4 regions of the Paenibacillus sp. GQ49 genome follow, and region 1 is predicted to be linked to each of the others. Evidence: riboswitches for the same ligand, from Rfam matches in the RefSeq annotation. Region 1 holds a riboswitch; each other region holds the start of a gene.
The links. A riboswitch is a leader RNA that binds a small molecule or an ion and turns the genes downstream of it on or off. The one in region 1 is predicted to bind thiamine pyrophosphate.
Positions count from the first base shown of each region.

Region 2: another riboswitch for thiamine pyrophosphate. It lies ahead of AC6CIF_RS29290 (ABC transporter ATP-binding protein); the one in region 1 lies ahead of tenA (thiaminase II).
Region 3: another riboswitch for thiamine pyrophosphate. It lies ahead of AC6CIF_RS17090 (thiamine phosphate synthase); the one in region 1 lies ahead of tenA (thiaminase II).
Region 4: another riboswitch for thiamine pyrophosphate. It lies ahead of AC6CIF_RS20115 (ABC transporter substrate-binding protein); the one in region 1 lies ahead of tenA (thiaminase II).

Region 1 covers NZ_JCAXEL010000005.1:236,165-244,104, forward strand. The annotation lists gene AC6CIF_RS12300 (endo-1,4-beta-xylanase) at 1-1,770, shown strand, start outside; TPP riboswitch at 1,976-2,073, shown strand; gene tenA (thiaminase II) at 2,187-2,849, shown strand; gene AC6CIF_RS12310 (spore coat protein) at 3,116-3,412, opposite strand; gene AC6CIF_RS12315 (hypothetical protein) at 3,424-3,624, opposite strand; gene AC6CIF_RS12320 (zinc-dependent alcohol dehydrogenase) at 3,656-4,792, opposite strand; gene AC6CIF_RS12325 (spore coat protein) at 4,789-5,175, opposite strand; gene AC6CIF_RS12330 (hypothetical protein) at 5,187-5,429, opposite strand; gene AC6CIF_RS12335 (hypothetical protein) at 5,618-5,899, shown strand; gene AC6CIF_RS12340 (L-dopachrome tautomerase-related protein) at 6,202-7,287, shown strand; gene AC6CIF_RS12345 (CD3324 family protein) at 7,577-7,843, shown strand.
Region 2 covers NZ_JCAXEL010000027.1:74,872-82,811, forward strand. The annotation lists gene AC6CIF_RS29280 (S-layer homology domain-containing protein) at 1-8, opposite strand, end outside; gene AC6CIF_RS29285 (radical SAM/SPASM domain-containing protein) at 274-1,149, opposite strand; TPP riboswitch at 1,368-1,470, shown strand; gene AC6CIF_RS29290 (ABC transporter ATP-binding protein) at 1,632-2,396, shown strand; gene AC6CIF_RS29295 (ABC transporter permease) at 2,386-3,216, shown strand; gene AC6CIF_RS29300 (ABC transporter substrate-binding protein) at 3,379-4,452, shown strand; gene thiM (hydroxyethylthiazole kinase) at 4,723-5,535, shown strand; gene thiD (bifunctional hydroxymethylpyrimidine kinase/phosphomethylpyrimidine kinase) at 5,532-6,344, shown strand; gene thiE (thiamine phosphate synthase) at 6,344-7,009, shown strand; gene AC6CIF_RS29320 (MerR family transcriptional regulator) at 7,168-7,911, shown strand.
Region 3 covers NZ_JCAXEL010000009.1:68,896-76,835, forward strand. The annotation lists gene AC6CIF_RS17070 (ThiF family adenylyltransferase) at 1-417, opposite strand, end outside; gene AC6CIF_RS17075 (thiazole synthase) at 414-1,181, opposite strand; gene thiS (sulfur carrier protein ThiS) at 1,184-1,387, opposite strand; gene thiO (glycine oxidase ThiO) at 1,384-2,556, opposite strand; gene AC6CIF_RS17090 (thiamine phosphate synthase) at 2,589-3,269, opposite strand; TPP riboswitch at 3,460-3,569, opposite strand; gene AC6CIF_RS17095 (ABC-F family ATP-binding cassette domain-containing protein) at 3,645-5,195, opposite strand; gene AC6CIF_RS17100 (hypothetical protein) at 5,334-6,317, opposite strand; gene AC6CIF_RS17105 (hypothetical protein) at 6,304-6,855, opposite strand; gene AC6CIF_RS17110 (hypothetical protein) at 6,852-7,250, opposite strand; gene AC6CIF_RS17115 (hypothetical protein) at 7,267-7,752, opposite strand; gene AC6CIF_RS17120 (hypothetical protein) at 7,815-7,940, opposite strand, start outside.
Region 4 covers NZ_JCAXEL010000012.1:73,720-81,659, reverse strand. The annotation lists gene AC6CIF_RS20130 (ABC transporter ATP-binding protein) at 1-337, opposite strand, end outside; gene AC6CIF_RS20125 (ABC transporter permease) at 376-1,134, opposite strand; gene AC6CIF_RS20120 (thiamine-binding protein) at 1,134-1,424, opposite strand; gene AC6CIF_RS20115 (ABC transporter substrate-binding protein) at 1,648-2,688, opposite strand; TPP riboswitch at 2,909-3,021, opposite strand; gene AC6CIF_RS20110 (NAD-dependent epimerase/dehydratase family protein) at 3,167-3,922, opposite strand; gene AC6CIF_RS20105 (VOC family protein) at 3,939-4,325, opposite strand; gene AC6CIF_RS20100 (DUF2798 domain-containing protein) at 4,476-4,721, shown strand; gene AC6CIF_RS20095 (MFS transporter) at 5,141-6,376, opposite strand; gene serS (serine--tRNA ligase) at 6,765-7,940, shown strand, end outside.

The sequences.
Region 1 (7,940 bases):
AGTCGAGAATTACTACTTGCCCGGATTCAGGATTACGTTGAAACCGTCATGACCCGATACAAAGGTAAGATCTATGCCTGGGATGTGGTAAACGAGGCGATTGCGGATAGCAATGGTGATGCCAACGGTTTACGTAAAAGTCCCTTTTATGAACTAATCGGTCCGGATTACATTGAGAAAACCTATGAATTCGCTCGTGCAGCCGATCCGAATGCCAAATTATATTACAACGAATACTTCACGGAAGTCCCTGAGAAAAGAGAGCATATGTATCAGTTGGTCAAAAGACTGAAAGAAAAAGGGCTCATCGATGGTGTGGGTTTGCAATCCCACTATAACCTGGAATCCCCGCCCATCGAGGAAATTGAAAAAACGATCAACATGTTCGCCGAACTTGGATTGGATATTCAGATCACGGAACTGGATGTGGATAGCGGAATTCCATTTGGTGAAGAGATGTCGGATGAAGTTGCTGTAAAACAGGCGTATCGATATAAGGAACTGTTGGATTTGTACAAAAAACACAAAGACCACATTTCTTCAGTTACCTTATGGGGACTCCAAGATGAGAAGTCTTACAACAACCAGGCTATGCTGTTTGATTCAGCCCTGAAGGCCAAAAAAGCATACTGGGGACTCGTGGATGAATCCAGCTTGCCTGTGTTGACGCAGAGAGCCGTATCACTTTCGGGTAAACCGGATATCAAAAAACAGTCACAAGATCCGCTCTGGAACAAAGCGGTGTCCACTACACTGGAGGGCGACTCTTCGGGATCAGCCAGTTTCCGCACCTTATGGGATCATAGTAACCTGTATATCCTTGTCGATGTTCAGGATGCGAAGGCAGATGTGAATGACAAAGTAGAACTCTTTGTTGATCTCAATAATGGCAAGACCACCTCATATGAAGCAGATGACCGACATGTAATCATTAAGCGGTCGGGCAAAGCTGAGGGCGCGGAGCAGCATTCATATGGTGTACGCGAGACAAAAGCCGGATATCAGGTTGAATTGTCCATTCCGTGGGGTGGTATCCAAGTCGGATCAGAATATGAAGCCGGATTGGATATCCGTGTGACTGATGGCGGTTCAAGTGGGACACAGCCTTATAAACCACTGTACTGGAATGATCGAACACAATCTCAGGAACAGGATACAAGCAAATACGGCGTGATTCAGCTTGCCCCTATGCCTAAATCTGCACAAGCTGTGCAAGGGATTGTTCAGATTGATGGGAAGAAAGACACATCATGGAATAAGGCTGCACCATTTGAAGTAAAACGGTTGAACCAGAGCGAAGGTGCAGAGGCAGTGGCTCGCGCAATGTGGTCAGGTGAGTATCTATATCTGCTGATCGATGTCACTGATCCAAACATCATCACAGATAGTATCAACCCATGGGATCAGGATTCGGTTGAGATTTTCCTGGACGAGAATCACCAGCGCACACCGTATTTTCAATATGATGATGCCCAGTTCAGAATCAGTGCAGACAATGTCGGAACCTTTGCAGGCAGTGCTTCACCCGGACGCCTTGTAAGTGCTGTGAAGAAAACGAATAAAGGATACCTCGTAGAAGCCAGAATCCAGTTGAATTCACTGACGTCAAAGGCTGGAAATGTCCTCGGTTTCGAGCTTCAAATTAACGACAATCAGGGCGGAAGTAAGCAGAGCGTAGCTAAATGGAATGATACGACCAATGAAAGTTGGAGGAACACTTCCCAATACGGAATACTCACTTTTGTCGAAAAAAACAAACTCGGGCATTAAATCCTTTGCAGTAATAGCAAGAATAGAAATCATCATAACAGTGGATAAAACTCAACCATTGTTATGATGGTTTTCATTGTTTAAATACGTCACCGAAGCTGTTGAGGGGCGATAAATCTGCCTTGACTATATTTAACAGCCCTTGATATACTAAATGAATGTTATTTTTTCTTTTATGCGGATAAGAAAGTAATTAACTACATACAACCGTTTGCGAGGGAGCCTTAACCGGCTGAGAGGGTGTTAAACCGACCTTACCTGATTTGGATCATGCCAACGTAGGGATGCAACGATGAAACACTGTACTTGGGTAGCTCATGCGAACCCTCTTGTTTTAGTGTATTTGTCTGCGAAACATCCTATGGATGTTTCGTTTTTTTGTTTTTAAATACGTACATTATGAATTGGAGGAACATATGTTGACTATTTCAGAGAGACTATATCGGGCGGCGCAGCCTGTGTGGAAGGAATGTCTTGAGCATCCCTTTGTGAAAGGAATCGGAGATGGTTCCTTACCGGTTGAACAATTTCGTTATTATTTGTTGCAAGACTACTTGTACCTGTTCGATTATGCCCGCGTATTTGCACTGGGTATCGTCAAGTCGCACGACCCCAAATTGATGCAGTTTTTTAGTGAAAATGTAGATAACATCCTGAATGGTGAAATGAAAATTCATCGATCTTATATGGAGCGATTAGGAATTACAGAGGATCATGTTTTCCAGGTAAAACCTGCCCTGAAAAATGCAGCCTATACTAACTATATGCTCTCTGTTTCCCATGCGGGTGGCATAGCAGAAGTACTTGTATCCATTCTGGCCTGCTCATGGAGCTATGCAGAGATTGGTCAAGTCCTTGCTCAAAAGCCAGGTGCAGCTGATCATCCTTTTTATGGAGAGTGGATCACAGGATATGCTTCCTCTGAATACAACAGCAACAATCAATCCCTAGTGACGTTAACGGATAAGCTATTAGAAGGCTGTAGCGAGGGAACATACCAACGGATGGAAGATATTTTCGTGATGTGCAGTCGCTTTGAGCTTGATTTTTGGGAGATGTCATGGAGGATGGAGCCTTGAGTTCACTGGTAGTTAATTCAATTAGAGAGCACCGTCCATAAACAGTAAGAGGACATTAAAGCTCGTATTACACTAAGTGCAGAAAGTATACAGGGGTAGTCTCAGGATGGAAAATAAGTAGATTTAAGTAAAGGAACGCTTGTATAAGCGTGTTTCGTGACGATGCCAAAAAAAGGGCGGAGTGTATCCGCCTTTTTTCATTGTTGAAATTCTTGACACAGGAACATTTTGTTCTTTGAAGTCTCTGGCTAAAATCAAAAAGGGTGTCAGGACGGAATGTTCATAGCAGTCTGAATGTTTTTCAGATCAAGCTGAATTTGCTCTGCAATATGGTAAGGGTGGTATAAGCCATGCTGCACCATGTAATTTGATATCTTTTCATGAGAGTCTATAGCTTCATCGAGCTGTTTCATCAAAATTTGTTTGATTTCGGGGGTGGCACATTCGGTCACAGCCATGGCGTAGTTTCTGACGCTGCTCTTGGCGTTCATCAAAAAATCCATTGCGATGACGTCATCGGTCAGGGTATTAAGACCAGTCATATGTTCTAATATTGGGTTCATTTTTTTATCTCCTATACAGTCGCTTTAGACAGCACTCCACCGAGCTCTTGAAGCTGCTGTTGTGATAATGTCGCATCTTGTTGCAAAATTTGCTTGAGCTCCGGGTCGGTTACCAGAGCTTGCATGGTCATGGATTTAGTCATGCAAACCGTCTTGAACGCAGCTATTTCATGCACCTCGAGCATCTCATGCAAAGCGTAAGTGGAATCCATTCAGATTGTCCTCCCGTGTATCTATTCATATTTAAGGCTTTAAGATGACTTTAATGCAATCGTCCGTTTTTGTATCGAACACTTCATAGCCCCGCTTGGCCTCGCTGAGCGGAATGACGTGCGTAACAATGTCGCCAGGGTCCACTTTGCCAGATGTAACCAACTCGTACATATATGGCATGTAGTGAATGACCGGAGCTTGTCCGGAACGGATGTTCACGTTTCGCTGCATGATGTCACCAAGCGGGAATCCGTTATAACGTCCGCCGTATACCCCAGTGACTTGAATGGTGCCACCTTTGCGGACAGCCTGAGATGCAATGATAAATGCGCTCATGGTGCCGCCTTGCAGTTTCATACCGCTGGCTAGAAATTCAAGATCGCTCATCTTGCCGTCCATTCCTACCGCATCAATCACGACATCGGCGCCGCCTTTGGTCATTTCCTTGAGAGTGTTCCCAATATTCTTATCCTGTTCGAAGTTTACGATTTCCACATTGTTTGTTCGCTTCGCATGCTTTAAGCGGTAATCGACATAGTCGACGGCTATGACCCGCTTAGCTCCTTTCAGCCAGCAGAACTTCTGGGCCAGGAGTCCGACCGGGCCGCAGCCGAGCACGATGACCGTATCTCCATTCTTAACGCCGGCGTTATCTACGCTCCAGAATGCCGTCGTCATGGCATCGGCGATCAAGCTTAGCTTTTCGTCCGGTTGTTCGCAGTTTTCAGGGATCTTAAAGTGGGTAAAATTGGCAAATGGGACCCGTAAATACTCGGCTTGCCCGCCGGGATATCCGCCGGTCGTTCCGGAGTAGCCGAAATATGCGCCCATATCCCCGTGCTCGTTGGAATTGTCACATTGGCTTTCCAACTGATTTTTGCAAAAAAAGCATTCTCCGCATGCGATGTTAAACGGTATGATTACGCGGTCGCCTTTTTTTACCTTGGTCACGCCAGGGCCCACTTCTTCTACGATCCCCATCGGCTCATGTCCGATGACATAGTTCTCCTGAAGGTTAGGGATCATCCCGTGAATAAGATGAAGGTCAGAACCGCAAATCGCGGTACTGGTGATCTTTACGATCATATCGTCCGGTTTCACAATCTTCGCATCCGGCACCTCTTTGACCACGACATTTTTAACCCCTTGATACGTTACCGCCTTCATGCTTTATGTCCTCCAATATGTTCATCTGGGGTCCGATCAAACATCCCTTTACGTGACGTATCACCCGGGAACAGATTCATCTGCCCGATCATCACCGTATTTTTCGCCGAAAGCTGATCGAGTTGGTACTGTTCGTTCAGCTCATAAGGATGAAACCATTTTTTGCGAATCATGAGCTCCGAGATTTCTTGGTGCATTGCAATTCCCTGCTTCAGATGAGTATGCAGCAGGGCTCTTACATCCGGTGAAGCCGTTTCCGTCAGGGCGATGGACAAATTACGTACACCCTCCTTGGCACGAAGAAGGAAGTCCATGGCAAAAGTCATATCTGCCATTTCCGGCATATTCAATGAATTAATCGGATCTAAATAATCGGTATTCATCTGAGTTCCCCTTAATGTGTTATAGGTGTCGGATTATTCGGAACGGGTGCTTGAAAAGGAGCTCTTGCGTAGATTGCTTGCAGCTCAGCAATCTGTTGTATGGATTGAATTACGTCTTTCTGCATTAATGCTTTTAGCTCTTGGTCAAAGACCAGGCCTTGCATAAGTTTCGACTTAGCGATGCAGAGCGTTTTGAAGTTTAATGCTTCATGCAGTTCCATCGATTCGTGCGGCGCTAGCGTTGGATTAGCCATTCAGAAATGTTCCCCTCCTTTTTCATCAAGATTAGATTTTCCAATGCATCGGATCTTATACTAATATGGATCACCGGAGAGGTAAGATCCGAATATTCCCATACAGTCGCAGGGATATAAACAAAATCTCAATCCCATACTTATCTCTGTTTAAATGAATGATCTTACTCAAGGAAGGAGGAGTCACGGTGCCCAATAAAAACAAAATTGATCTAGCCACCGAAAATGCAAGAAAACCGGCAGAAGGTGCACTTAACTCGAGTGGTAGTAATACGCTGGAGCAGCATGCATCTAACGCGGTTTCTGAGGTGAAGACGGCTTTAAATCAGGCAATAAGCTCGTTAAATGAATCTAATGCAACAAATCTACAAGCGTTGGAGATTGCCCGGCAGCAATTGACCCGAGCAGATGAATTTTTAGATCAAGCGCTAACTTCAGCAAATGCATTACGTCTGCCGGACCAACAATAAAACGGTTTTGATACAGATAAGCTTGGCAGAGTTTTTCCTTCTTTTCCGAATTTTCTCCGATACTCTCTACATGGGGAATTACCCTGCGTTGACGATCAGAGGAAGCATTTTTTCTAGAACACATATAGGTACCGTCAACATGCTTCGGCTTACGCCGAAGTTTTTTGTATTTTTAGATCTATCGGAAATTCTCAAAAACGAGGTTGAAAAAGAATGATTAAGGGCCAGGCATTAGAAAAAGTCTTGAACATAATTATAGGTAATATCTATTCAACTATGTTGAGGAGGACATCATACAGCCTATGTTACCTATGGATGAATATTTTGGTAAGTTAGAACTCGTTCATTCCTTTTACGGGGCTATGCCTACAGGCGTTAGTGTATCCGAAACCGGGCGTATCTTTATTTGCTTTCCAAAATGGGGAGATGACGTTAGATTTACGGTAGCGGAAATTGTTGAGGGTCAGATGCAACCTTATCCTAATGTAGAAGCGAATTTGATCAACCCATTGAATATCGTTATGTCCTTCATCAGTGTCCAAAGTGTTGTTGCAGATGGAAGGGGAACCTTGTGGGTACTGGACACGGCTGCACCAAATTTTTCTGAGCCAATTAAAGGAGGGGCAAAATTAGTCGCGGTAGATTTAGAAACAAATACAATAAGAAAAGTATATACATTTGCAGATGATGTAGTCTTGCCGACAACGTATCTGAATGATGTCCGATTTGACTTTCGTGTAGGAAAAGCAGGTTTCGCATATATAACGGATTCTTCTTCCAATGGTCCAGGCGCTATTATCGTCGTAAATTTAGAAAACGGAAATGCGTATAGACGGTTGCATGGAGCAAGCTCGACCTCACCCGATCCATATTTTGTGCCAAAAGTGGAAGGTAAAATTTTGATGAATCGAAACGCGGATGGTTCAACATCGCCCTTTCGATTGGCCTCTGATGGTATAGCCATTTCCCCTGATGGAAAAATGTTATTCTATTGTCCATTAACCAGTCGCCAGCTATACTCGATCTCAACAGAATCGTTAAGAGACAGAACGATACCGGATTTTAAGTTAAGTGATCTTGTGCAGTATTGGGGAGAGAAGGGTGCATCTGATGGGATGATCACGGACGCAAAAGGAAACGTTTATGCTGGAGATTATGAAAACGATAGTATTCGAAAGATATTGCCAAATGGAATCATGGAAACCATCGCCCATGATCCCCGAATTTTATGGCCGGATACTTTTTCGATTGGTCCGGATCAATACTTATATGTGATTGTGAACCAATTACATAGGCAGGCGAGATTTCATTATGGAAGAGACCTGCGACAAAAACCGTACATTTTACTACGTTTGAAAATTGATGAATTACCTGCTCCTACCTTTTGATATACATCCCACTTTACGCGTACAATCAGCCCCAAAAGACATAATTAAACAATTCAACAACAAGCCCTGATATAATAAGCGAATAGCAACTATCTATTTTCTATGGAGGTGAGGCTATTGAAAACAATCGGGGTAGGATTCTTACATGCACGGCTCTATGCAAAGCCAGTGAAGGATATGGCAATGCTTTGCATAGAGCCCAGGAATAATCACATTGCCAACGACGAATCGTAATATTCTACGAACTGGCTTTGCACCTTATTGATCTATTAAATAAGGAGTGAGGCCCATGAAATATTCAAAAGCCGAGTCTATTTTTCCGGAAGAATTGTTACGGATCATTCAAGAATACGTTCAAGGGGAATTGGTTTATATCCCAAAACCCAAAGAGGCGCACCTAAAATGGGGCGAGAAAACAGAGAGCAAGAGCAGGGTCTCTGCTCGAAACGCTGAGATTAAATCTTTATTCTGCAACGGAGTCAAGATAGAGGAGTTGGCGGGTCGATATTTCTTGTCCTGTGAAAGCATAAAGAAAATAGTCTATACAAAGAACTAATAAAATCCGCTAACACGTCGTTTCGACGGTTTAGCGGATTTTGTGCAAAGATGACTTAAATCAACTTATGCATAGTAACCGTACCTCTAAGTCGATA
Region 2 (7,940 bases), on a different contig from region 1:
GAATTCAAAACTAAAACACACTCCTCAGTAGGCTTCTGGTAGGTAATTTCACTAATATATGAATCTTTAGAACTAATACACATCCTAATCAAAAGGATAATAATACCATGTAAATTTATAAAAACAAGATTAATAGACTATGATTTTACAAAAAAGTTGTTATCCTGAATTGATTTCAATTCTTATTATCTAAATAATTTCGCAATAAAGACAAAACGAACCTACCGAAACAAATATTTTCGGTAGGTTCGTTTTTAAGTAAATTTATATATTCTAGGCTCCAAATCTCTGACGATAACCGCACTTTCGACACAACTCTTCTACAGCTTCGCGTTTGGAGAAGCCATATACCAGATTGTTCGCTCGCTCACCCTCAATAATCTCCGAGAATGACTTCTCGTGCACATTACCCAGGTTAATCACACCCTCGCCATCGAGACAGCATGGAACCACCGTTCCATCCACAAGCACAGCTGCCTGACTACGTAATGCATGGCAAAAACCTTTGCCGTCATCTTCAGGTGCATCCAGACTTGGCCACTGGAACTCATGGTCCTGATTCAGGTATACATTTGGGGCAATTTTGACCCCACTGCCTGGAACTACTTTTTCCTCAATACGGAAGTCCAGATTGAACTCACGTTCCAATACTTCAAGGGTCTCCCGATTTCGATTCATCTGAGCATTTGTGAAGTTATCCTGTGTCAGATTCCACAGCCGGAATGAGATGATGACATTGTGCTTAACGGCCTCGTGTACAAAGGACAAAATATGACGCAGGTAACCGTCACGGTCTGTTGAACCTTCATGCCCATCGAAGCTGTGCAGGGAGAAATTCATCTGCCGCAGCGCCGGTTTGCCAAGCAATTTATGCTGAGTCTTGGGCAAGAGTGTACCATTCGTTGTAATGTTCACCTTGAGTCCCTTCTCATGTGCAGAATCAAGCAACAGATCTATTTTGGGATGCAACAAGGGTTCGCCTTTAACATGTAGATAAATATGATTGGTGTGTGGTTTAACTTGTTCCAGTATATTGTTGAAGACTTCAGGGTCAATGAATCCTTTGGCACGCTGCGTCTGTGGACAGAAGCTGCAAGCCAGATTGCAGATACTCGTGATCTCAATATATACTTTTTTGAACGTTTTCAACTTGAGTCCCCATTCTGCCTAGGAGGGCGAACAATCCCACCTGCATTTTGTGATCCGGCCTATACGGGCCATCCCTATTATATCGGGTTCATGAGCTGAGGTAAATTGTTCGGTTGTTCGGGTCTGACTCCAAGTTCATCTCAAGAATTCCATCATGCTGCCTCTTTACAGTTCATGTTCAAGTGATATATGCTGAACACACAACTGCATATCTTGAACTTTTGCACTAGGGGAGCCTTGCGGCTGAGACGAATATGACTATTCGGACCCTTTGAACCTGATCTGGATCATACCAGCGGAGGGAAGTGGAGCGGCCTTTTAGTAAGCGGAATTTTATCATGTATATGTGAAGATAAACTGCGGATCTAACTTACAGACCCACTCATTTCTCCGGAAATGAGTGGGTCTTTTTTGTTTCTTTTGGCAGAGTACAAGATGCCGTTGTTATTCCAGCAGTCTGACATCAAGGGGGTGAGGATCAGATGGATAACCATGTAACCATTCACAACATAAGCTTTGCTTTTCCCGAAAAAAAGGATTCCCCCGTGCTCTCCAATGTCTCGCTTCAGGTTCAACAAGGAGAATTTGTCTCGCTCATCGGCTCCAGCGGATCAGGTAAAAGCACGCTCTTCAAGCTGCTCGCAGGCTTGCATGAGCCAACCGTTGGCACCATCGATATAGCTGATGTACCGCAAGGACAAAGGCTCGGACGAGTCGCTTATATGCCGCAGAAAGATCTGCTGTTATCCTGGCGAACCGTCATGGAGAACTGCATGCTGCATGCCGAGCTTGCACCAGGCCGACAGGACTGGGACAAGTTACGGGCAAACATCCTAGCTGGGTTGGCAAGGTTCGGCCTGTCAGGTTATGAGCAGGCCTATCCAGATGAGTTATCCGGCGGCATGCGGCAGCGAGTGGCATTGCTTCGTACCTTGCTTACAGGCGGGCAGCTCATGTTGCTGGATGAACCCTTCGGTGCACTCGATGCCTTAACCAAACGAGAAATGCATCGCTGGTTGCTGGAGCTGTGGGAGGACTTTGGCCAAACCGTGTTGTTCATTACACATGACATTGAAGAAGCCCTGCTGTTAAGTGACCGTATCATTCTGTTAACTCCAGGGGGGCAAGGTCAGAAGTTGCGTGAGGTGACGGTTCCTTTACCACGCCCAAGGCATTCGGACATGATCTACGAACCGGCTCTCGTGCAGATGAGGCAACAACTGGAGGAACAATTACATGCAAAATGATAGAGCTGAGGTTAGCGTTTGGACGTGGTGTTCAAAGTGGCTCTCTAGGTCGTTTTCCCAATATGGTCTGTTCATTATGCTCATGTTCTTATTACTGGCGATCTGGGAAGTGATTGTGCGTATGGGATGGGTGCCCTCCTTTATCATTCCTGCACCCACGGCCATCGTAAGCTCACTGGTTGAGCATCGCCGTCTGCTGTTGACCATCCATCTGCCTGCTACCTTTATGGAGATTGTTGTTGGTTTTGTCTTGTCCATAGTGACTGGAATTACGCTGGCAACAGGCATGCATATGAACCGATCGATTGAAAAGGCCTTGTATCCCTTCATCGTGATCAGTCAAACCATACCGCTGATTGCCTTGTCTCCCGTATTTATCTTGTGGTTTGGTTACACGTTGTGGAGCAAAGTCGCGGTGGTATTCTTAATCTCATTCTTCCCCATTGTGGTCAGTACCTACGATGGACTCCGCCAAGGCGATCCGGAACAGCGTGAACTGCTGCTCACCATGGGCGCCAGCAAGTGGGATATTTTTCGCAAACTCCAGGTTCCACTGGCACTTCCCTCTTTTTTCTCGGGGCTAAAGATGTCTGTGGTGTACTGTGTGGTTGGGGCGACGATTGGCGAATGGCTTGGTGGCAGCAAAGGTCTCGGATACTTCAGCCGCCGTATGTCCAGCAACATGAACACGGATGCGATGTTTGCCGCCATTTTGCTGTTATCCCTGCTTGGAATCGTTTTGTTTGCACTGATTGCCTGGCTGGAGAAACGGTTTAGCATACGGCGTCATCGTCATGGAGGCAACAGAAAAGTTGGATAATACTTAGATAGAAATTTGATGTAAATACAAGAGTTACAATCTTCAAAACATACCTTGTGCACAAATTCAGCAGCATCTTCAATCAGTTCACTGTCACATTATCGTTAACATGCTGCTGTCCATTTTCTACAAATCAAAACGATGAAATGAGGAACTTCATTTATGAATAACAAAGGTATATACTCCCTGCTTCCCATCATGCTCATTAGCCTTTTCCTGATCATTAGCGGATGCAGCACCACGAATACCAGCAAAAACACGCCAACAACAGACTCTGCAACCCATGCACAACAAACAGACAAGCCTGCAACCGAACCAGCATCAGACGCCAAAGATAAACTGTCCATCATGCTCGACTGGTACCCGAACGCAGTACACTCCTTCATCTATGTGGCTCAGGAAAAAGGGTACTTCGCAGACCAGGGTCTGGATGTCGAAATTCAAATGCCTGCGGATACCAATGATTCACTCAAACTTGTTGCTGCCGGTAAAATTGATCTGGCCCTAAGCTACCAGCCCCAAATTTTGCTCGCGCGTGGCGAGAACATTCCTGTACGTTCCATTGCTGCTGTTGTTCGCCACCCGCTTGTGCATCTGTTGACCGAAGCAAATGGCAACGTGAGCTTACCCAAAGATCTTGAAGGAAAAACTGTCGGTTATTCCTCGATTCCGCTGTATGAAGCGATGGTTCGTACGATGATCAGCCACGATGGTGGCAATCCCGACAACATGAATCTGGTTGACGTTGGGTTCGATCTGATTCCTTCGCTGGCTTCCGGACAGGCGGATGCGATTATGGGTGGTTTTATTAACCATGAACAATTGATTTTGGAGAAAGAAGGACATGCCATGAAATCGATTAACCCCGTCGATTATGGCGTGCCTGATTATTATGAATTGGTCATGACTGCGAGTGAAGCTGGCATTGAAGCGAAAAAAGACCAACTTACCCGGTTCGTCAAAGCGATCCAGGAAGGACAAAAATATGTGACTGAGCATCCAGAAGAAGCCTTGAGTATTCTGCTCGCTCATGAGAATGAAACATCTCCGCTTGACCCGGAGATCGAAACCAAAAGCCTGGCTATTCTACTGCCACTCATGAATGAAGATGGTCAACCGTTTGGTCGGCAGGAAATGGAATCGTGGGAGAATGTACGTGCATGGCTCGTTGAACAGGATTTGATTCCTGAATCGGTGAAAGCCGAGGATGCTTTTATTAATCTGCAAGGAGAGTAAGTAAAGGAGTGAAAGGTGAATGAAGACAAGAGGAGATATAGATCAAAATGATTCAATTTGTCTATATCCATTTACAAAAATCCATTTTTAGTGAGTTATGAAATTGATTTATATTTTACGTTTCTGCTTCTACCGCTTTTAATGCCTCTCGTTGTCATTACACTCTGCGCCCCAACTCAACAAGGAGACTCATATCCTATTATTCTGCTGAGTGACTCCAGATATCGGACTTCCGCCGATGGGGTTACTTCAAAACAAGGAGGAGATTATATGTCTTATTTGGAACGTGTTCGTGCACAAAATCCGCTGGTACACAATATCACTAACCTTGTCGTGGCTCCCTTCACAGCCAATGGTCTGCTTGCACTAGGTGCGTCCCCTTTTATGGCCTATGCTCATGAAGAGGTCGCTGATGTCGCCAAGATGTCAGGAGCTGTAGTACTCAACATTGGTACTCTCGATGACAAAGTCGTTCAGGCGATCCGTCTGGCAGGCCAATCGGCTAATGCGCATCACGTGCCTGTGGTGCTTGATCCGGTTGGAGCTGGCGCAACCACATATCGCACGGAAACCGTGCAGATGCTCGTTCGTGAACTTCGTCTCACAGTACTGCGCGGCAATGTGGCGGAGGTCGCCAATGTCATCGGTGAGAGTTGGAGTATTAAAGGTGTGGACGCAGGATCAGGTGAGGGCGACCGAATCGGCATTGCGGAGCGGGCAGCGCATAAACTTGGCTGTGTCGTGGTCATTACCGGAAAAGAAGATATCATTACTGATGGACAATCCACATTCCTCACGAGTAATGGTCATGCCCTGCTCACTCAGGTCACAGGTGCTGGCTGTCTGCTCAGTTCGGTGATTGGTGCTTTTACAGCCATAGCGGAATCAGGAGCCGATCTTCTAGGCAGTGTTGTTGAAGCGCTCGCGTTTTATGGTGTAGCAGCTGAACTGGCGGCAGAGCGGACAGCTCATCAGGGGCCGGGCAGCTTCCAGATTGAATTGTTGAATCAACTGGCACAAGTAACACCAGACCTCTTGGCAGGATGCGCACAGATCCGTCAGATCCGTGGAGGTGCAGTATGAGTATTGCTCAAGCGCTAACCATTGCAGGCTCCGATAACGGGGGCGGCGCAGGCATTCAGGCTGATCTGAAAACATTCCAAGAACTTGGTGTATACGGCATGACCGTTATCACCGCTATTGCTGCCCAAAATACAACAGGTGTGCAGGGCGTTTTTCCCATCCCTTACGATGGCATTGCCCAGCAATTGGACTCGACCGGCGAAGACTTTCAACCAACCGCAACGAAGACCGGCATGTTATATAGTGCCGAGATTATTCGTCTAGTGGCTGAGAAATGGCAGCAATATCGTTGGGCTAATCTGGTCATCGACCCTGTGATGGTCGCCAAAGGCGGTGCCCCCCTTCTCCAACAAGAAGCTGTACAGGCGTTGGTTACGGAGCTGTTGCCACATGCCCTGATCACAACACCTAATATACCGGAAGCGGAACTGCTTACCGGGATGTCTATCACCAATCTGAGTCAGCGGGAAGAAGCCGCAAGACGGATTGTACAGATGGGCTCAACGTATGCTTTGGTCAAAGGGGGTCATGATGAAGGAAGTGGCATGATCGTGGATGTGCTCTATGATGGGCAGTCTTTTCATTATCTGGAGAATGTTCGTGTGGTAACACGTCATACGCACGGAACAGGTTGTACATACTCTGCTGCGATCACCGCAGAGTTAGCCAAGGGTTCACCTGTTCTGGCTGCCGTTACGACTGCGCGAGCATTCATTCAGGCGGCCATCGAAGATGAGCTGGGGATTGGGGCCGGACATGGGCCGACAAATCATTTTGCGTATCAGCGCAGACAGCGGGGTGAGCAGTGATGCGCCCGTGGGATGCAGAAGCGGTACAACGCGCGATGCAGGTATATTTGGTGATGGGCAGCGTCAATACAACGCAGGACCCTGTGGAAGTTCTGCGCCAGGCCATTGCTGGCGGCATTACGCTGTTCCAGTTCCGTGAAAAGGGAACTGGCGCCCTGGTTGGCGACGCTCGCATCACGCTTGCGATGCGGCTTCGCGAGGTGTGCAGCCAGCACGGGGTCCCGTTCATCGTGAACGATGATGTGGAGCTGGCTGTAGCGGTGGAGGCCGACGGCGTGCATGTCGGCCAGGAAGATGCGGACGCGGCGCTGGTACGCGCCCGCATTGGAGATGGGCGGATGTTTGGCGTATCCGCCCACTCTGTGGATGAGGCGCGCCGTGCCGTGCAGGCGGGCGCCGACTACCTTGGCGTCGGGCCCATGTACCCGACGCGCTCCAAAGCGGATGCCCACGCTGTGCTGGGCCCCGCAGGGGTAGCGGAACTGCGTGCCGTAGGCATCGCAGTTCCGATTGTGGGTATCGGCGGCATTACGCCCGATACCACGGCCGCCGTGATGGCGGCTGGAGCCGACGGCGTAGCCGTCATCTCCGCCATCGCGGGCGCGGCCGATGTGCGCGCAGCGGCTGCGCAGTTCGCTGCGGCAGTGCGCGGGATGCAGGCGTAGCCCTGCTCTCCCTGCACTGCCAGCCCCGATAGTCATACTTAGCCACCAGACCATAATCAAGATGCAGCTTCCATGCTTGCATCTTGTTTTTCATTTTCAACGGTTGACTCTCACGTAACGTCACACTGTACAATCGGTGTTGTAAGGAGGTTTCACACATGGCCATGAAGGTAAAAGAAGTTGCCGAACTTGCCTCGATCAGTGTGCGCACACTGCATCACTATGATGAGATCGGACTGTTAACACCGGACGAAGTGACTTCTGCCGGGTATCGATTATATTCAGATGCCAACCTGGAACGATTACAGCAGATATTATTTTTCAAGGAACTCGACTTCTCTCTGAAGGAGATCAAAAACATTATCACCAACCCCTCCTTCGATCCGGAAGAAGCACTTAATATGCATCGACTTATACTGCTGGAGAAACGCCAACGCTTGGATCAGATGATTGCTACCATTGATAGAACGGTTTTACACGTGAGAGGAGAAATTAAAATGACAGCCAAAGAACAATTCGAAGGATTTGATTTTAGCAAGAATCCGTATGAACAAGAAGCACGGGAACGTTGGGGAGACCATACCGTTGATCAGGCAAACCAAAAGCTGCACAGTAAATCAACCACGGATCAGAAAGCTCTATCCGATCAAATGAACAAAATCTACAAACATCTGGCTTCACTTCGTCACACAGAACCAGCATCTGGGGAGGCACAGGCAGGCATCAAAGAGTGGTACACTTGGCTAAACCAAATGGGAAGCTACTCACCTGAAGCCTTTAGAGGACTTGGTCAGATGTACGTGGACGATAAACGCTTCACGCATAATATTGATCAGTTTGGCGATGGTTTGGCAGTATTTATGAGAGATGCCATGGCTGTATTTGCTGACCAAAACAAATAATATAGCCCTGTCTTCAACAACATATAGTA
Region 3 (7,940 bases), on a different contig from region 1:
TCGGGTATCAAAATTATCCGTTGCATCCATGATCAAGTCTGTATGCTGAACGAGTTCTTCCAACTCATCTACTCTGACGTCCAACACTTTCCCTTCCACATGAACCGTGGAATTAATGGCAGATAAACGTTTTTCCGCTGCCATCGCCTTCGGCATCCGCTCAAACGCGTCCTGTTCTACATATAATTGCTGTCGCTGCAGGTTACTCCACTCCACATAATCACGATCCACAATCGTTAGGTGTCCGACTCCTGAACGAACTAACGTTTCTGCAATTCCTGTTCCGAGTGCGCCAGCGCCTACAATTAAAACTCGGCTGTCACTCAATCTGGCCTGGCCTTCCTTGCCAAGTGGCGCGTAACGTTCCTGTCTGGAATAACGATCGGCCTGTTCTGAGGATGTTAATTGATCTGTCATGTATGAACCATTCCTTCCACCGGACTACTGGCTGCTGCATAACGCTTTATGGGAATCATGCCTGCCTCATATGCCAATCTACCCGCTTCTACCCCCAATCGCATCGCTTTAGCCATGCTCACTGGATCCCCTGATCCGGATACGGCTGTATTTAACAACACGCCATCGGCACCAAGTTCCATCGCATAAGCAGCATCTTTTGGGGAGCGCAACCCTGCATCTACAATTACAGGTACAACGGCCTGCTCAATGATGATCTCAAGGTTATAGGGATTGATGATGCCTCTGCCCGCTCCGATGGGAGAAGCGCCAGGCATTACAGCATGTACGCCAAGCAATTGCAGCCTTTTGGCCAGAATGACATCATCTGAAATGTAAGGCAATACCGTGAAGCCCTTTTCAAGCAAAATTTCGCAGGCCGTGTACGTTTCAATCGGATCTGGGAGTAACGTAATTCCATCTCCGATGACTTCGACTTTTATCATATCACAAAGTCCTGAAGCCCGCGCAAGCTCGGCAATTCGCACCGCCTCTTCCGCAGTGGAAGCCCCAGCCGTATTCGGAAGAAGAGTGTATTTGTCCAGATCCAACGTATCCAGGAAATGCTTCTGGTTGCGTTCCTCCAGATTCAGACGACGAACAGCAAAGGTTAAAACTTCCGTTTCAGATGCTTCCACAGCCTGACTTTGCACTTTCAGATCCGAAAACTTGCCTGTTCCGAGCAACAATCTGGACTCAAACGTATATTTACCAATGTTCAACATCATCAACCGCCTCCTACAAAATGTACAATCTCAATTCGATCGCCTTCTCTTAATGCCGTTGACTCATGATACTCACGCGTTAAGATATGCTTGTTCAGCTCAACAACTACAGTCTTAACTTGCAGGTCAAAAGATTGGAGCAATTTATCCACACGATTCAATCTTTCTTCAATCTCCATCCGTTGACCATTAACGATGATATTCACTGCACCACTCCCTTTCTATTCAATCGCTCAGGGCTCAGCTCCTCAATTCCGAGTTCTTCTGAGCTTTTGCCAGCGAGCAACTCAGCGATAAGCCTGCCTGTTATCGCACTAAGCAAGATACCGTTGCGGTAATGCCCAAAGGCGGCGAACAGCCCGGGTATACTCTTGCAAGCACCTATATAAGGCAGTCCATCGGGAGTTGCCGGTCTTACGCCTGCCCACGCTCGTATAAATTGTGCTTCTTTCATCCCAGGCACCCAGTGGGTAGCCGCTGTTAACAGCTTCTGAACACCCTGTACAGAAACGTTCAGATCCGTTCTGCCTGGCAGACTGGTTGCCCCGAGCCAAACTTCTCCATTGGCTTTGGGAACAATATAGATATCCTCTGCATACACCGTTCTGTCAGGTCTGTACCCTGCATGTTCATCTGAGAACTGAACGGCGGCTATTTCACCTTTTACCGACCACACAGGCAAGCTCAGATTCACATGTCTCATCAACTCTTCACTCTGTAATCCAGCCGCTATAATGACATGTTTGCATCTCATCTCACCGATCGATGTGGTGATTCCCTGCACACCGTGTTCGTTTGCTTGCACACGTATATCCTGTATGTCCTCCATAACCCGTGCTCCCATTGCTTGAGCGGATTCGGCGTATGCCTTCGTTAGGTGGACTGGGAGAATTTCACTCTCGTAAGGTCTGTAATAGGCTCCATACGTATCTCTGTTAAGCCATGATGCCTCCTGTTGCACAACGGAACGATCCCACCACACCTCATCAGCAGAAGTAGACAACGCAGACTTCCGATTGTCCTTATAACTACTTAATTCACTGTATGAACGAAAAGGAGTTAGGAATCCCTGGCGTTGCAGACCAGTCTCTACCTCACTGAGTGTAGCCATTAGCACCTGTTGCTCGGTAAGTAACTGTCTACTCTGCCTGGCAAGCTTAGCCATCAAAGGATGAGCAAAATCCTCACTGTCGGCCGCCAGCATTCCAGCTGCTGCGCAAGAAGTGCCTCCTGCAATCACCGAACGCTCCAGCAACAGCACATCCTGTCCACGGGAAGCAAGTTCATATGCAATGGCACAACCAACAACCCCTCCGCCTACAATAATCGTTTCTGCATGAACCTTATCCGGTCTATCAGTAATGATCTTCTTCATCAGCTCATCTCCTTGATTCAGCGGCTCAGACTTTATGTATCAACGATAGCCTGCCTTAATAATGCAGCCGCCTGATCCGGGGAATCGCTCGCCCATACATTCGAGATCACAGCGACTCCCTGTGCGCCTGCAGAGCGAATAGCGTGAATGTTTCCCGGTTCGATGCCCCCAATCGCCATGACAGGAATGGAGACACCAGAGCACACTTCAGCCAGAGCATATAATCCTCTTGGTTCAAGATCAGGCTTACTGTTGGTTGAGAAGACATGCCCAAAGAATAGGTAATCGGCTCCCCGTTCTTCAGCGATTTTTGCCTCATCGATTGAATGAACAGATACACCCAGACGAAGGCGTTGCACATTGCGTATAACAGCAGGGTTATAGTTTCGTATCGCATCTTGCCCCCAATGTACACCGCCATAGATGTCATTCTGTGAAGGCAGCTCTGAACCATTGATGACGATCCGGCAAGATGGAACGCCAATGCTGCGCAGACTTTCAGCCCAACCGATCTTGTCTTGCCATGTGAGTTGTTTTTCTCGTATGTGAATATAGTCCACCCATGGCCAAACGTCCTTTGCAGCTTTTACAAAAGATGCCTGATCCCCTGAACCCGTAGATACAACATGCAGTTCAAATGATCCGTGTACATGTTCATGAGAAAATACCGTACTGTTCATCTCCTTCCAGGCATGAATGCTATGAAAACACAAAAAAGCCACTCCCGTAGGGGAGTGGCTGCGTATTAATTATAGGACCAGATGACTGACTGATACATACAGTTCATTTCGTGCAATAAAGCTATAGACCTTATAGCCATAACGTTATACACGCAACTGCATGTTTCAATTCGTTAAGCAGACGGTTGAAATCCTTTCGAATTGCCGTTTGCTGTCATTCACTGAAACGCGCTCGCCACTTCCCTACGCTGGTATGATCCAGATCAGGTGCAAAGGGTCCGGAATCGCATTCTTCCATCTCAGCCGCATCGTGCGGCCCCCCTAGTGTTCATATGAAGTTGTAGCTTATGTTACCATAGACGGATTTTTTTGTCACTGTCATTTCTGTTAAACATTGTCTTAAATCGTCTAGTTTTTCTCAGACCATTCTTCGACATTCCATGTTTTGGTGACCCAACCCTCGTAAAAATCAGGTTCATGAGATACCAGTAACACCGTTCCCTTGAATTCTTGCAAAGCACGCTGCAACTCCGCTTTAGCTGTGACATCCAGATGGTTTGTCGGCTCATCGAATAGAATCCAGTTGCTTTCACGCATCAAGAGTTTGCATAAACGAACCTTGGCTTGCTCTCCACCACTCAGCATGTTAAGCGGACGGGTAATGTGCTCGTTTTTCAACCCACAGCGAGCGAGATGACCCCGGACTTCGTTTTGGGTCAAATGTGAAAACTCATTCCAGACGTCCTCAATCGGCGTGATATTCCCAGCACGAACTTCCTGCTCAAAATAGGCCGTTTCGAGATAATCTCCCAAAAAGGTCTTTCCACTGAGTGGAGATATTTTTCCCAGGATGGTTTTCAACAGCGTCGATTTACCCACACCATTACAACCTACGATGGCAATTTTCTCACCACGTTCAATTGTCATTGTCATCTTAGGCAGCAAAGGATACGTATATCCAATTTCAAAATCAATGCCCTCAAAGACCGTTTTGCTACTCGCACGGGCATCCTTGAATTTGAATGTTGGTTTGGCCGCTTCATCTGGACGATCAATACGTTCAATTCTGTCCAGCTGTTTCTCCCGGCTCTTCGCTCGACCTGAAGTTGAAGCACGTGCCTTGTTACGCTGAATGAAATCTTCCTGCTTCTTGATGTACTCTTGCTGCTTCTCGTACGCATCAATATGCTGGGCTTTATTCATATCAGCCATCTCGAGGAACTTGTTATAGTTCGCTGCATATCTCGTTAATTTGGCAAATTCCAAATGATAAATGACATTTACGACTTCATTCATGAATTCCGTGTCATGGGAGATTAAGAGAAACGCGTGCGGGTAGTCCTTCAGGTAACGTGACAACCATTCAATGTGTTCTACATCCAGATAGTTGGTCGGCTCATCCAGCAAAAGAGCTGTAGGTTTCTCGAGCAGAAGCTTGGCAAGAAGCACCTTGGTACGTTGTCCACCACTTAGAGCTGCGACATCTCGATCAAGACCAATTGCGGACAAACCAAGTCCATTGGCCATCTCTTCCACTTTTACGTCAATCAGATAAAAGTCGCCCTGTTCCAGTTGTTCCTGAATATCGCCCATCTCTTCCAGCAACTGCTCCAGCTTGTCTGGATCTGCATCTGCCATCTGGTCCGTAATATTCATCATTTCTTTTTCTAATTCAAGCAACGGAAGGAATGCATCCTTAAGAACGTCACGAATAGTTTTGCCTGGGGTAAGCTTTGTGTGCTGATCCAGATATCCATAACGTACCTTAGGTGTCCATTCTACTTTTCCACTATCTTTAAGCAATTTACCGGTAAGGATGTTCATTAATGTGGATTTACCCACACCATTGGCACCAACAAGTCCTACGCGCTCTCCGGCAAGTAAACGAAACGATACATTTTTAAATAACGTGCGATCTCCAAAATTGTGACTTACGTTCTCTACTGACAATAAACTCATAAGATGAGGTTGCTCCTATCTATTAGACATTACTTTTGTTATTGTTCCGAAATCCTATTCTAGCACAGGTCCCGTCTTTTCTGAAAGTAATGTAAACAGTTCAGGAACCTCTTACATGATTTTATCATACAGGCTCCCCTAACGATTAGAGCATTTATATTCAAAATAGCCTTGTGCAGCTGCTTGTCTTGCGTCTGTAAACACCTCTTCAGCACGGTAACCATTACCACATGTGGAGGGGTAATAGTACTTGATACCCGTTAAAGGATCTACCCCACCTACGATGGCCGTTTTCTTCACAAGTCTGCCTCCACCGATCGCATAATTGTTGATCTTTTGGTCACCCACACCTATACCTTGGATAAAGGCCATAATCCCTGTATCGTTAATGGAGTTGTACCAATCTTCCTGCGCAATCAGGGGCATCGTAAACGTATAGGAAATACCGTTCTTTCTGGCAAACTCATTATGGCGGTTAATCACATCAGCCAGATCATCCTGTACAACAGTCACAATCCGGCTTTGTCTAACTTGCTCAAATACGCTAGTATTCTGAAGTAAAGGAATCTGTGTGCTTGAGGCCAGTTCTTTTTGGAATCCCTCAATCCATTTCCCTGCGCTTGCGTCAAAGGCATATACGTAGTCGTCCAGTGTAAAGTTAATACTGTTACCATTAGAATCTGAATATGTATAAGGTTTCTTGGGGCTCCATACTTGCCTGAAAGAATCTTCAAGGTTACCTGTCAACTCTGTTTCTGTGGACAACATATAATAGCCATCATAATCCAGAATAACCACGGCAGGAATGTAATTAAACATGTTTCGAATAGCTGCGGGATCATCCTGAATCCCCATATTCAAAGCCATCGTCTGAGTAAATGTAATCAAGGCAAGCTCCTTGTCTGCTTTAACAAACTTAGTTGAATCATAACCTGCTTCATCATTTTGTTTCTCATTCTGATGCATCACTGCACCTGCATCCATGACTGCAGTTTGAAGTGCAGATCTGTATCGTTGACCTAGATATTGAGCCTCCTCGACATCTTGCGTATGGAGTGAGATGATCCAGAAAAGCGGGAAAAAGATCAGCATGAATACAATGGAAAGCTCAGTAATCTTCATTGAGAACCATACCTCCGTATGTTACAAATACTGCTGAAGCCTGAGCCGTACCACTCAACCATTCACGAATGAGCATGGAAGGTGTACGATTTGTATTTTGGAGAGTCACGGTGAAAAAATCCCCTGTCGTCAACGTATATCTTCGGCCAGGATCATCGACCGGTATCACACCTGAAGATGGGAATAGTCTCTCTCGAATCTGAGCTGCATAATATCCATCCTGCACTACCTCATAGGTCCCGGTAAAACTGTTATTGTCCATCGGGTCTGTATAGTGAGGTACATATTTCTTATGTAAATGTTCCATCGACACCTCATACACATTGCCCGTCTGGGCCAGTTGCTCCTCAAACTCAGCCAACATTCGAGGTGAAATATACCCTTTCGTTCGGACGGCATCAACAAAACGTGTTACATTCTGAATAGCCGTCATACGTGCTATATCATCCTGCCGATCGGCTGTTTCAGCAGCTGGGTACACATAGAGCAAAAGGACTGCGAGCAATACGGCAAGCAGCTTGGATGCGGCATTAATCAATTCACACTGGCCTCCTTCCAAAAAACAATCTTGAGCAGTTCTCCATGTTCATTTCGTACATACTCAGGTCTGTAGGTGGCATCGAGCTGGACAGGAATTGTCGCTGTTTTGTTGACAAGTGGATCAATCACATACGAAGTCCCATCTACCTCCACAGGAATGCCTGTACCAGTCATCTGCCTCACGGTATGCAACACTTCTGCACCACTATACTGATACGGATTGGTGGTATGCAGTGTTGTTGTCAGCCGACCTTCCATGCCTGCTGTTGTCTGTACTCTGTCGTTCAAGGCCGCTGATAAAATCTTAACATTCTGTTGCCCGTACAGGCAGGCTGTCACAAACAGGACAACCGCCGTACAAAACAACATGAGATGCTGTGTATTCCGGGACATGTTAAACCAACTCCTGTCAGGATTGCTGGAAGATCAGCCCTCTCACCACGTTGGATCGGTCTTTTACGATAATGGCTTTGAATTTACCACTTGGATTGACATATTGATTGTCTTTTTCACTCATGGTCTGGTTAATAATCCCCACTTTATCGTCGGGTGCAATAACCGAGCCGTAGTCCGCATTATTGAGATCCTGTGAAATGTTTAATTGATTGCCGTACCATTGACCCGCTTTATTTTTACCTGTAATAACTTGAATACCGAACTGGTCCTTGTCCGCATATTTACGCAGCGCATTCGTTACCTGTGATCCACTGATGGTTGTTCCGTCATATACCGTAAATGCAGCCTGGGACAACTCGGTTTGGATATCAGCAAAATTGTTCTGGGCCGTCTTGGTTGCCTCCTGAGCCGAAATAAACAACAGAACTACAATTGTGATCAAAGCGATTGTTAAGAATATCCCTGCTGCCACCTTTAAAGCGCTTGATGCATTGTTCATGATAAATCCTCCCAAGTTATAAGTTATTAAACTATTTCAGACTGTCACACAGATGAATTGTGCTACAGTTTCTGAATTTGCTCATAATAAATGCTCATCTGTAAGAAACTCATACCGACCAATGGAATGACCAGATACAAAAAGATAAGGGCGTACATAGGTGTAAATCCGATGGTTCTGCCCCATGA
Region 4 (7,940 bases), on a different contig from region 1:
CATTCTGACCGTTCATAAGCACTTGGCCTTCCTGTGGCTTCAGCAGACCGCCGATGATGTGGAACAGGGTGCTTTTGCCACAGCCAGAAGGCCCAACGATAGCGACAAACTCGCCTTGCTCCACAGTCAGGGACAGGCCGTTCAGAACCGGTAACCTGCTCCGCCTTTCACGGAATGATGCATGAACATTAACAACGTCCAGTGCAGGTGGAACCGGAGCAGGAGTCGTATTAGCAGGTCGATCAGGGGTAGCCGGGTGAAGCTTTTCACCATGCTTTGGCTCCATTGCGTGTGCTCCTCGTCCAGGCTGGACTTGTTCGTCCTGTTGCCGATTCATATGGTCATCACTTCCTAATATACAGATTACATGCTTTACTACCGCTTCTGTGGCCGCCAGCGCACGAGCAGCTTCTCCAGTAGGGCAATGAACAGGAAGAGCAGCAAGCTGAGCGCGACAATAATCATGATCGCCACGAATAGGCGATCGGTGCGATAAGCCGACTTTTGCAGCATCATATAATAACCAATACCCTTGTCTGCACCAATCCATTCGGCGATGATGGCGCCCATCACGCTATAGGTAGCGGCGATTTTGACACCGGAGAACACGGATGGTAGCGCATGGGGAAGCTCCAGCTTCCAGAAGATCTGGTGACGTTTCGCACCAGCCATGCGCATATAGTTCATCATCGCTGCATCTGTACGGGTCAAGCCGTCCATGGCCGCCACTGCAACGGGGAAGAAACAGACGAGGATGATGGTAATCAGCTTTGGCAACAGCCCGAATCCAAACCAGATTAACAGGAGCGGTGCGAGCGCAATGGTTGGGATATTTTGACTAAGAATAAGTAAAGGATACAGGGCTGACTTGAGAAAAGGGACTAAATGTAGCACCATCGCAATCAGTAATCCAACCGCTGTTCCAGCGGCGAATCCGATCAGCGTTAACTGAATGGTTGCGGAGGCATGCATGCCAAGTCGTTCGGCCTGGGTTGCCGCTTCGCGGGCGATGTCGGACGGTGCAGGCAGCATCCATTTCTCAATATGGAAGAAAGAGACGGCTCCCTGCCATATCGCTATAAAGAGAATAACCGCCACAAAGGGCGGCCATACACTTTTGAAATAGGCAGGCATTAGCGATACTTCTCCGTCAGGGTATTCATGCTGAACCCATTAGGGCTATGGGCGATTTTTATCTGGGAGATGATGCTTGGGCTGCCAGCCTCCACAAGTACCTCGTGCATTTTACGGACAACTTCCAGCAGTTCCTCTAGTTCCCCCTCCATCGTGGTGTCGAGCGCGTTCACCTGATATTTCAGGCCGGATTGCTGAATAACTTCAATGGCGCGATCTACGTAAGGATAAGAGTTCTCGCCATTTGGCGTTTTCGGAATAACCTGAATGCTAAGTAGTGTGCTTGCCATGAGAGATCACGGCTCCTTTCGAAAATATATAAATTGAACTAATGACTGTTACACTTGCCACTTCGATGACAGAATAACCCTCCAATCGCTGTTATCCCCAGATTTTTTTGATTCCCTTTCTCTAAGGGAAAATCCGGTGATAAAGGCGAGCGCTTCGCTTTTTCACGTTATTTCTGTCCTCTCCGTCCTCATGTAAATATCAAGTTCGTTTTATATGAGAATTTTATTGGGGTAAAAACTCGTTCGTATATGCCTTGCTCACATCGATCTGTTCATCGAGCAGTTTTTTGCTAAACATCCAGTCCGTGTAGTTCTGCCATACTTCCTGCTTTTGCTCACCCCAGCGAGGGGCATCATCCGTGTATTTCGGACTAAGCCATTTCTGGCTTGCCAGTACCAGGTCTTTATCCAGATCCGGTACGGCCTTGATCAGAATATTCGCTGCGTCTTCGGGATGATCAATCGCATATTGATACCCTTCGGAAGTGGCTTTCAGGAATGCTTTCACCAACTCAGGGTCGTTTTGGATCGTTTGCTCGTTGGTTACGAGGACAGGTGTGTAGTAATCCAATGCATCTGAATAATCCTTCACATATAACATGTTGATCGGTTCCCCGCGCAGTTCGGCTTCAATACCCGTCCAGGCGTAGAAAATCCACGCGAAATCAATATCCCGTTTCACTGCGGTGAAAAAGTCAGCGTCACCCATGTTAATGTTTTTCACTTTCGATACATCGGCTCCGTCGCCTTCCATAATGGATTGCATCACGGCTTCTTCGACTGGGGAACCCCAACCGCCATAGGTTTTGCCTTCAAAGTCTTTCGGTGACTTGATATTCCGATCTGCCGGAGCAGCGAACCCGGATGTATTATGCTGAATAACTGCTGCGATGGAGACCAATGGAACACCCTGTGTTCGGGCTTGAGTTACACTCTCCTGATAACTTACGCCAAAAGGCACTTCATTCGAGGCAACCATTGTATCTGCGCCACCGGCACCTGGTTGTACAATCTCCACGTTCAAGCCTTCGGCCTTGTAAAAACCTTGATCTACAGCTGCATACAGGCCTGTGTGATTCGTATTTGGTGTCCAGTCGAGCACCACTTTAATATCTTTCAGGGCGGCAGTGTTACCTTCGTTGCTGCTTTCCGTATTTGTGTTGCCGTTCTGCCCAGCTGGGGCAGCTTCTTTGCCACCACATGCGGCTACAGTCACCATAAGCACGCATAAGAGCAACAATCCCATCGTTTTACGCCATTTCATCTGTGGTTCTCTCCTTCGGTATGTCCGGCCGATTGGCACGGGGTACTCCTTGGCTTCATATCCAATCATCTTGCATAAATCGAAAGATTTATACCAGTTGAGATCTGGATAACGTCACTTTTTTAGCTCTCTGGCTATATAAAAGAACATTAAAAAAGCGTCCCGTATTCCGGGACGCGTGCAGGCGTTAGAGAGGTGGCGTTCAGCCATAGGGCTGTGCCATTTCGATATACTCCGATTCCTACGCTGGCATGATCCAGATCAGGTCTAAGGGTTAGTATCTTGGTGGGATACACTCTCAGCCGGCCAATTCCGACTCCCCTGGGAAACTATGAAGTTACGGGCATTACTAGGTGTAATTATAGGCCAGCGGGTGGAACGTGTCCAGTCAGGAACTGGATGGGGACACGTATGAACTTATCAAACAGGCCGTTATACATATGTATATCAGCCTGTTTAGATGTGTTATTTTCAATAATTATCGTGGGGAATCATATAAGGCAATCTGACTGAGTGCAAAAGCATCGGATTTTGGGTCATAACCTACCTGTTTCTGAGTGGTTTCCAGATTTAATCGTTTAAACCGATTATTCGAGATCCCATGCAGTATGGTGAAGGGTTCCAGATCGGTAGTTGTAATTGCTTTGAACATCAAATCACACAAGTCAGCTGGACTAATATACGCGCTCATATCCCTTGCCTCCAGCACTGGTCCGTCCGGTTGAAAATCATCATATGCACCTATACGTACCGCAACACTTTGTAAACCTTCGGTATACGCAAAATAGGAAGCGAGCGATTCTCCAAAACATTTGCTAACCCCGTACAAATTCCGTGGACGTGTTGGCATGTCCGGATAGACTTGAGCATCAATGGGATACCCCTCAATCGTCTGTGCACTGCTTGCAAGAATGACTCTTCGTACACTTTGGTCTTTAGCTGCACGGAATACATTAAATGTACCTTTGATATTGATGTCCAACAACGATTCATAAAATCCGGCATTCGGGGAAGGATCTCCAGCCAGATGTACAACCACATCCATGCCTTCGCAAGCATGCTGACAGGCTTCGGGGTCTGTCACATCCAGTGTGATGATCTCATGGCCGGTCCCTTGATACGTATGCAGTCTGTCGATATTTAAATCCGTTAGTCTCAGGTGAAATGCCTCTGACAAGTGTTGGGACAAGTCACGTCCAATTTTTCCGGCTGCGCCGGTAATTAAAATGTTCATAAATCAACTCCATTTCTTAGCGCTGGAAGAACTCAATCCATTCCTTTTCAGGTCCATAGATGAAGAAATAGCGGTAACCGTTAGGCAGTGTGATAATCTCTCCATCGATAAATTCGGCTTCGGTGGATTGAATGCGTTTGTACTCAGAATCAAGATCATCCACGTGGATCGCAAAATGGTGCACCGTACCTTCGGAAGGCAGCTTGTCGCTGTATCCTTGAATTAACTCAATCTCAGTCTCGTTACTTCCATTGAAGCCAAGAAAGGCGAGCTGAATGACGCCGTTGGTGTGGGTTACCCGGTCTTTCAATTCAAGACCAACGATCTCCGTGTAGAAACGCAGCGTGGTCTCCAGATCACGAACGGCAATGCCGACGTGGTCAATGCGCTTTTGAAAACTCACAATCAAAAACCTCCTTATGTAGTGAATGTTTCTACCATTTTAAGGGATATCATAGGGCTGTACTACATGGTTGTCAAATCCAATTTTAAATTGGAAAAATCATAATTGTTCACGAAATGTTCACTTATGTAGAGTTTGGGTGTGCTCGTTATGTCATTTTTTATGGTGATTGGCATGGTTCTGATCATGTCCTTGTATGGGATGGTTTCAGCATATCTCGCTGATCAATTAAGTGGGTCATCCGTACTCCGTACGTATCTCCATACCATTGCTCGTAACTTCAGCCTTGCGCTTCCATATCAGTTAATCATTCTGGGACCGCTCGTCCGATATGTATTCGGTAAATTCATCAAGGATAACGGGCCCGTAATGCCTGTCGTTAACAAAAGTGTGTGATTCGGCTGGCCCTAAGTATTTCCTGGGCAATCGTGTGCAAATGAATAGATCGTATTCTTACCTGTAATGAAAGGTGATCTGAGGCAAAGATAGGATACTTTCCACCACGATTACAGCGCTAACGAATCGAGAACATCTTATTAGGCCAATTTTTAGGGAATAAAAAATCTAACGAATCTCAGCGGGTTATTATGATAAAAAACTGCAACGAGACCTTGAATTTGAGATAATTATCTATAATAACGTCTCTAGGATTCGTTAGATTTCAAATATCCTAAAATGCAGATAAATAACGTGTGCTAGGTTCTTTATACAAAGTAACGCTACAAAAAAATGTCCACCGTCAGGTTATGGCGGTGGACATCTCAATCTCTTTAATAGGTATTTCTAATCCTCAGGACTGGATCAACACAGAACTGTTAATTCGCAGAATTCACTATATGTTTGTTCTGCCATTGATACGTGATTACGCTAATGACAAGCAGGCCAACTGCAAAGATCGCAAGCATCCATGCAGACTGATTAACCGCCAGATGATCAAGACTCCATCCCGTAGTCAAAGGCAGAATGGCACCGCCAACCCCACCTGAGGCAATCAAAATGCTGGGTGTGGATTCTTCTGTTCCGGGCAGCAGTTTACTGGCGAAGACAAGGGCAATGGAGAAAATGCCTGACATCGCAAGTCCAAGCAGCAAGATGATGAGAAACGCAGACCAGATTTGGTTTGTAAATGGAAATACCATTAATAAGAGAACAGAAGCAAGACAACTGTACAGGACATAGACTCGGTATTGAAATTTCTCTGCGATATACCCGGCGAAGAGTCGTCCGACAGACATGGCAATCCAGAAACAGGTGACGCTAAGCGCTGCTCCGGCTTCCTTCATGTTCATTTTCTCAATCAGAATCGCTGGCATGAAGTTCGCAAGACTCATCTCTGTTCCAACATATAGGAAGAAGAACAGGACGAATAATACCAGAAGAGTTCTGTTACGGCCACGATAGGTTGGACTGGATGTACTTGCAGATGCGGGATGCATCTCACCTGATGTCCCAGCAGAGTGCGTATTTACGGAAGTGTGATTTGAACTATGTCGCTCCAGAAACCTATCAAGTTCACCAAATGATCCTTTTGCCCAGAAAACAAAGGTCAGCGCTGCGCAGATCGCAACAACGAGAAAGGAGAGACGCCAGTATCCGGCAGCAATCAGACCGCTGGCAATGAGCGGCATGACCATCGCCCCAATCCCGAATAACACTTCCAGTCGACTCATGGCAACGGCTGTATTGTCTTTGATTGCCGCAATGATAATGGTTCCAATAACAGCTTCAACCATTCCGAATCCAAAGCCGGCTGCGGGTGCGATGACGTACATCCAGCCCCATGGTGGCAGCAGCATATAGGCTAATTCTGCGATACAGAGCAGTGCTGTGGCGATTAACAGGCCTCCCCGTTTACCAAAGCGTCTGTTCAGCCATGGAGATAACAATACACCACCCAGGAATCCGGCAAATTGAGCGAAGATCAGCGTTCCGCCTTGGCTATAATCTTTGCCATAATGTTCAAGTGCAACCGGCAGAATGGAACCGAGCACAACGTGGGCAAGTCCAATCAGGAAATAGGACAGACATCCGATCCAAAGTAATTTTTTCATAAAGAACTCCTTCTACTTATATACATAAATTGAGGATCACAATAAAGCTCCATCTTGAAGACAAAGTCTATCATAACAGGGCATGTTACGTTGTGCCATGAATTCCGGATCGATACAGGAGGTTGCAATTTGGTCTAACGTTCGTATATACTGAGACACAACAATTACAGATCGGACCATGCCGTTGAAGAGCATCCAACTCGGAGGCGTTTTCGCCAGGGGAGCGATATTTCCCCAAGTTAACCGGAACCGCCCGTTATCGCGGACCAAGAGGCTGGAAGCAGGATATCCTGATTCAGCAAGTTGGGTGGCACCGCGAGCAGAGCGCTCCTCGTCCCAAGGGATGAGGGCGCTCTTTGTATTTTTACAGCCAAAGGAGACGGTGACCATGTTGGAAATGAAATGGATTCGGGCACATGCAGAAGAGGTTCAGGCCGCAGCAGACGGGAAAAAAATTAATATCAGCATTCGCACATTGCTGGAGCGGGATGAGGAACGCAGAGCACTTTTACAGGAATCGGAAGAAGGGCGCAGATTGCGCAATACGTTATCTGCAGACATTGGCAGACTCATGCAAGCTGGGGATCGGGAACAGGCCGAGGGTTTGCGGGCTGAGGTGAAACAGATCAATGAACAGTTGGAACAGGTGGAAGCGAAGCTCGCCCCTGTGCAGGAGGAGGTAACCAAGCTGCAATGGCTAGTACCCAATATCGTATCACCGGATACCCCGAAAGGCACGTCGGATGCGGATAATGTAGAGCTTCGACGTGTGGGAGAGGTGCCAACGTTCGAGTATAACACCAAAGATCACGTGGAACTTGGGGAGTTGCATGATCTCATCGATATTCCCCGTGGAGTTAAGATTGGTGGTACGCGAAGTTATGTATTAAAAGGCGCTGGTCTGTTATTACATCGGGCAGTACAGCAACTTGCGCTGGATCTGCTGCTGAAGCATGGGTTTACACCGATGGAGGTACCGCTGATGGTCAGGGAGGATGCACTGGTGAATACCGGATTCTTCCCAACTGGTCGAGATCAGGTCTATGAACTCGAAGGGGAGAACAAGTGGCTGGTGGGAACTTCTGAAGTGCCGCTGGTCTCGTATTATGCGGATGAAATTGTCGATGTTCAAGAGCCTGTGAAGCTGGCCGCGGTATCGACGTGTTTCCGCAGTGAAGTTGGTTCCGGCGGACGTGATGTACGCGGATTGTATCGTGTGCACCAATTTGCCAAAGTTGAGCAGGTCATTCTCTGTGCCCCTGATGCGGAAGAATCGGAGCGCATGTTGCAAGAGATTACAGGACACGCCGAAGAATTGCTGCAATTACTGGAACTGCCGTATCGTGTTGTCGCTGTATGTACCGGGGATATGTCGCAGAAAACGTACAAACAGTATGACATCGAGACGTGGATGCCAAGCCGCGGTGCATATGGAGAAACGCATTCGTCGTCGAATCTGCATGATTTTCAGGCGCGGCGTTCGAATATTCGTTGCTTGGATGCCGAAGGCAAGTTGGCGTATTGTCACACACTGAATAATACGGCGGTGGCATCGCCGCGTATC